DNA from 2 places in the Peribacillus sp. YIM B13477 genome. Region 1 is predicted to be linked to the other one. Evidence: riboswitches for the same ligand, from Rfam matches in the RefSeq annotation. Region 1 holds a riboswitch; the other holds the start of a gene.
The links. Region 1 has a riboswitch for thiamine pyrophosphate ahead of tenA (thiaminase II). Riboswitches for the same ligand answer to the same signal wherever they lie in the genome.

Region 1 (3,211 bases):
AAGTCCCAGATTTCTTTCGTTCCTTCCGGATCAAGCATGGCCGTCGGTTCATCTAAAAATAGCACTTCTGGTTCAAGGGCCAATACTGAAGCGATTGCCAGACGCTGTTTCATCCCGCCTGATAATGTTTCTATACTTGTATGCCCTAGGTTCAATCCTACATTACGGATTTGATTTTCAATTTTCTCTTTCATTTCTTCTTTAGGGACGGAAAGATTCTCAAGGACAAAGGCAATTTCCTCATCGGCAAATGGCATGCAAAACTGGCTATCAGGGTCTTGAAAAACATACCCCCATGAAGAAGGGCATTTCAATTTTTCCGCTTTCATCGGTACTTCGATGGAATTCGGAATCAATCCGCTTAACACTTGCAACAGAGTGGACTTACCACATCCTGATGGTCCCAACAATAGCACTTTTTCTCCTTGATCAAACGTTAATGATAGGTCCTTGAATATCAAAGATTCATCACCGGGATATTTCATTCTTAACTTTTCAACAGAAACGATTGGTTCCATGGCCCTCAACCTCTACTTTTGATCCAGTTCTGCATAATCTTTATTGGAAACCGGACGCACAAGATTTGTTACTCCTGTTGCTTCCAGGACTTTAACTAGATAATAAGCGGTCACACCTGCAAAGAATATGGAACCCACAAACCTCGTTATCATGAATAACGATAGATTCCAAGTTGAAAGCGCACCTATTTCCCCGTATGCAAAATCCATGATAACTGATGCCAGGCAGGAAGCTATCGCAGCTAAAACGGCCACCTGCATATTGAATTTTTTATATTTAAAAGTCATGAACACCAGTTCCGCGAACAAACCTTGGACCACCCCATATAACAGTACGGTCAGCCCCCATGGTGAACCAAGGAAGAACTCCCCGGAAGCTGCAGCTATCTCCGCCAAAAGTGCCACACCCGGTTTCCGTAAAATTAAGAAGGCGACGGGGCCAGCTATAAACCACATTCCATAAATAAGTTGATCCAGATGTAATCCTAACGGTTTAACGGAATAATAAATCGAACCCCAAAGGATATAAACGATTCCAAATGCTACCGCAATCACGATCGTGACCAATATGTCCGTTAATTTCAATCCTTTTTTCATTATTTCATTCTCCTTTTATACTTCTAATGTTTCCTTATGAACGGGCCATGTCTCTAAACGATAAGCCATTTCCCAAAATGAGTATTCATATTGGCTGCTGAGAATAAAATGCTCTTTCATTCTCGCCTTATCTTCTTCAGTTACTTTTTCAGCAATCTCATCCAGCCTCGCAATTTGTTCTTCCACCAAAGTGCGGAACCACTCTCCTCCGTAAGCCGCTATCCACTCTTGATAAATCGGCTCTTCGGGCATGCACTCTTGCAGCTTTTCACCTATCTCATAATACAGCCAGTAACACGGCAAGATAGCTGCAATAACATCTCCTAAATGTCCCGAATAAGCCGCACGATACATATGGGAAGTATAAGCATAGGCAGTCGGGGCAGGCTTGAAATTTTCCCGTTCTTCTTTTGTGATCCCTAATCTCTCGGAAAAATTCTCATGAAGCTTCAACTCCGCTTCATATGTTCCTTGTGCATGGCCGGCAAGCCTGCTTGTTGTATGTAAATCTGTAGCTTTGACTGCCCCTAAGGCTTGAACTCTAGCAAAATGAGATAAATAATAGGCATCTTGCATGACATAGAAACGGAAACACTCCAATGGCAATGTGCCATCTCCTATTCCTGCAACGAACGGATGATTAAAACTAGCTTCCCAAATGTGATCAACTTCCTTACGGATTTCCTCTGAAAACTTCATGTCCATTACCTCCAAATTGTATTTTTTCAATGAACGTTTCGGAAAAAACACTTATCACCCCTTTTTTTGCAAACAAAAAACCACTTTCTTAAACGTAAAGAAAGTGGTTGTACTTGAAATAATACAGAAATGTATAGTTCCAGACCCCACTTCCCTACGCTGGTATAAACCAGATCAGGTTCTAAGGGTCTTAAAGTCATACTTCAATCTCAGCTTTTGTGGGTAAAAAATCAACTTTTACCTATAAAGCACCCCTAGTGGTACAAATTGTATATTAAATTCATTTGCCTTTATATTAACACGATAAATCCAATTGTCAAACGTATTAGAAAAGTTTTCTTGATTTAGGGTTACTAAACTTTCAATCTTCCATATCCTCATTTCCCGTAGCCTTCAAAGAATTTGATCAAAGAGAGCTCAGTTAGTAGTTTACTCGTGAGTTTTACCGGTTTACTCGTGAATTCTGCTGTTTTACTCGTGAGTTTTACCGGTTTACTCGTGAATTTTGCCGGTTTACTCGTGAATTCAGCTGGTTTACTCGTGAATTCAGCTGTATCAGGTAAGAAGATAGGCTTGACTTCAAAGGCTATGCAGGAGGTTCTGGGAGTGGATGAACCGGATTATGGACATTTACTTGATACGATGAATATAGAAAATGACGGCTGCATTTCGAGTTTACGGTTAATCCAGCCAAAAGTGGAGGCAGAAGTAGCTTTCATATTAAGGAAAGATTTACATGTCCCCAATATTACGGTTGATGATGTAATCGAGGCCACTGATTATGTGGTTGCTTCGATCGAAGTGGTTGATAGCGAATAATTTATTTTTAATTGTGAACTATCAAAAGATCTCCCCGAAGAAATGACTTTCATTACCGCATTATCAAAATCAGTGTTAAACTATCCATGTTCATTCATATTTCCAGCTTAATTAATAACGGCCTTTTTTTGTTCTTGACTTGAATAGATGAAAGTGGTGAGGAAAGTTTCAATTTTGCGTTCCTTTAGAAAGTTCTACCAGTTAATTGTGGATATTCCTTTAAAAAAGAGTGTGGTTTTGAATTACCGCTACGAGGTAAAAGCTGTAATCGGAACAGGAAGCTACGGTATTGTTTATCGTTGCAATGATTTGAAAAAGAATGAAAATATAGTGATCAAACAGCTCCGGAAAAGTAAACGCCGCAGCAAAAAAGAGCTGAAACAGTTTGAAAATGAAATTTCCATATTACGAATGTTAAACCACAGAAATATCCCTAAATTTCACGAGAAATTTTCGCAGGATGGAAATGTTTATTTTGTGATGGATTTCATAGAAGGGAATAATTTAGAAGACCATATTTTCTCGAATCAATTAACGTTCAATGAGAAAGAGTCTCTATATTTTCTATATAAGCTGGT
Region 2 (3,211 bases), on a different contig from region 1:
AGAAGGGAGCCCCCTTCTTCCAAATTCCCCTTCCGATCATGCCCGATATTTCTCCGTTAACGTATCCATCGTAATCCCGCTTGGCTGATATAATATTTTCACTTGGGAAATGACATTCGGCGATCCTATTTCAATCATTCTTACATTCATTTTTTCTATCACGGCAAAAAGCTCGGAAAGCTCCCCCTCCATTGTCGTTTCAAGCGGGTGAACCTCATACTTGACACCTGATTCTTCAATGATCTTGATTGCTTCATCGACCATAGGGATGACATTTTCCCCTTTAGGAATAATTTGTATACTAATTAATGAATTGGCCATTGTATTTCCTCCTATTTTGGTAAAAATTCATTGGTAAATGCCTTTTCAGGATCGAAATCACCTTCAAGAAGCTTATTTTCAGTCATCCACTCACTGTAATTCTTCCAAATTTCAAGCTTTTGTTCACCCCATCGCGGAGCATCATCCTGATACTTGGCTGCAAGCCACTCCTGGCTTTTCTTCACTAGTTTTGGATCAAGATCCGGTGCAGACTCAATTAACATATCTGCTGCATCATCAGGATTCTTAATCGCAAACTGGTACCCTTTCGAAGCTGCATGAACGAATGCTTTAACAGTCTCGGGATCTTCTTTTATCATCTTTTCATTTGTAGTCAAAACAGGCGTATAGTAATCAAGCTTATCAGAGTATTCGGTTAAGTACACCATATTAAGCTTTTCATTTCGCAACTCAGCCTCAATGCCTGTCCAACCATAATAAATCCAGGCAAAATCTATATCCCTTTTAACCGAAGTGAAAAAATCCATGTCTCCTGTATTGACTATGTCCACTTCATTTACATCCGCATTTTCCTTTTTCATGAGTGAATCAATAATGGCCTTTTCAACCGGAGATCCCCAGCCACCATACGTTTTCCCTTCAAAATCCTTCGGAGTCGTAATGTCCTTAGCCTCAGGGGAAGCGAATCCCGAAGTATTATGCTGGATGACGGCAGCTACCGAAACAATCGGCACACCCTGTACGCGGGCCTGCGTTATCCCCTCTTGATAGCTCACGCCAAATTCAGATTTCCCTGAAGCGACAAGCTTATCAGCTCCAGCTTCACCTGGCATGATAATTTCCACATCAAGACCTTGTTCTTTAAAATAACCTTTTTCCTTGGCTACATACAATCCTGTATGGTTTGTATTCGGTGTCCAATCGAGCACGACCGATACCTTCTTTAATTCTTCATTTTTAGATACTTCTTCTTTTTCATTAGTTCCGCCTGCTCCGCATCCAGCTAAAAGGAAGAACGAAGTTAACAGTGGTAAGAATTTATTCAAGTCATTATCCTCCTACACATCTTATAAGATTCATATGCCGGAACCATGATGGGGCTCCAGGGCTATTCAAATACTGGATAAAACAGCAAAAAACGCCCGAAGATGAATTCGGACGTTAACATACAAAACAGAAAATCAGTCATAATATGTTCCCTCCGCTGGCATCACCCAGATCAGGTTCAAAGAGTCAGCATCTAATGGATGCAATCTCAGCCAGCAGTACTGGCCCCCCTACATTTCTCGCACATATGAACTTTTCTCTCTCATTATATCAATTCATAGGGAAAAAGGAATACTAATTTGCTTCTACTCTCTAATTGGAAAGGTATTCCTGGCACTTCAGGATGTCTTGCAAAACATCTTTTGGAACGAAAATCATTGAAAGTATAATGATTCCGTCTCTTTCCATTCCGCTCATTCTTGGCTGCAACGGTGGCGGACACGTTCCAAATAGTCATTTCTTTGCAAGCATTCATATAATGAGCATTACGTGTAGACATTTTTGTTTACTGGTTTTATTAAACCCTTAATTTCATAAGCAAAAGGTGGATATGTCATGATAAAGATTAATCACAAATGGTTAGATGTCAGTCAAATCCAACCAGGCACAGCCTCTGCCAAATCGCTTGAAACTCTTCAATGCTTGGCGGAAGATTCTAACGTTTTTGAATACCGGAACTTTGGGGATTTTAATTTCGAGATACAGCTGAGGAACCGAGTCATAGAGGCAGCTATTGCGTTGGATAAAAGCGGTCCGGAATTTTCCACACTCGAGGAGTCTCAATCCAATCAACGTTATTGGCACCTTTCAAAGGATGGCACCTTTACCCTTCAGCCAGGGATTCTCCCTCATGCTGCGCTCGTTGACATTTTCATGAATGGAGGGCTTTATGCCTTCGAATGCGGGACAGCAATAGTCGTCACTTTTTTAAAGGCGATTTTGGATTTAATCGGACCCAGGAATTTCGACTATCTTTTTTCAGACCTATTTTTATATGACTGGCGCCCTCCAAGGAATATGGCTCTCATCGTTCACCAGGGAAGAGATTATTCACCAGGTGATTGCGTTTACTTCAAAAACCCTGATCACGACTTGGCAACCCCTGAATGGCAAGGTGAAAATGCCATATTATTAGGGAGAAACCTCTTTTATGGCCACGGGATCGGGATTACCACTGCACAGGGAATCATCGATGAATTAAATAGCAATAGAAAGCCATTCGCCACCATATCAGCATTCCTGACAACGCATATCATTTTCCTGGATAGTTCCTTCTATAGACAATTCCAACTAAATAACCCCCGTGCCATGCCCGATAACAGTCCTGCCAGCCTTTCCAATTGTATTGTTTCTGAAATAGGTTCGAAGATATACCTTTCATGACCCTGGCATTTCGCCTATGCCATAAATCCGTTTTATTGAATATCGACATAAAAAATGCTTGGGCAGAAATCTCCCCAAGCATTTTTTTCTTTTCACGCACCAATATTCCCTTTGCCTTTGAACCTGCGGGCACTTGCCTGCCCCCATTTCGTTATGGATAGTGTATAAACAGCCAAAGCTGACCATATGAACAAAAAGGCTAAAAGATGTGCTTTGGTGAAACTTTCATGATAGACGAATACCCCGATCAATAAAGATAAGGTCGGAGCGATATACTGAAAAATGCCAAGCATCGATAACGGGATCTTCTCGGCCCCTTTTGCAAAATATAAAAGAGGTAATGCCGTGGCAATCCCGCCGCCCACCAACAGCAAGCTTGTGCTCCCGTCTGTAAAGAATTGCATTTCCGACCTGTTCATCAAGTAAATCAGGTAACCTAAGGCCAGAGGCGTTACCATCATCGTTTCGAGCGTCAGCCCGATTGCCGATTCAGCCTTGA

Region 2: another riboswitch for thiamine pyrophosphate. It lies ahead of ACFX4H_RS23590 (ABC transporter substrate-binding protein); the one in region 1 lies ahead of tenA (thiaminase II).

Annotation. Positions count from the first base shown of each region.
Region 1 is NZ_JBHZPD010000005.1:184,048-187,258, forward strand. Features, by position in the region: gene ACFX4H_RS16755 (ABC transporter ATP-binding protein) at 1-518, opposite strand, end outside; gene ACFX4H_RS16760 (ECF transporter S component) at 531-1,115, opposite strand; gene tenA (thiaminase II) at 1,131-1,814, opposite strand; TPP riboswitch at 1,949-2,080, opposite strand; partial or broken gene ACFX4H_RS16770 (2-keto-4-pentenoate hydratase) at 2,367-2,627, shown strand; gene ACFX4H_RS16775 (protein kinase domain-containing protein) at 2,865-3,211, shown strand, end outside.
Region 2 is NZ_JBHZPD010000011.1:92,035-95,245, forward strand. Features, by position in the region: gene ACFX4H_RS23580 (ABC transporter permease) at 1-40, opposite strand, end outside; gene ACFX4H_RS23585 (thiamine-binding protein) at 37-321, opposite strand; gene ACFX4H_RS23590 (ABC transporter substrate-binding protein) at 333-1,328, opposite strand; TPP riboswitch at 1,462-1,571, opposite strand; gene ACFX4H_RS23595 (protein-glutamine gamma-glutamyltransferase) at 1,885-2,712, shown strand; gene rarD (EamA family transporter RarD) at 2,805-3,211, opposite strand, start outside.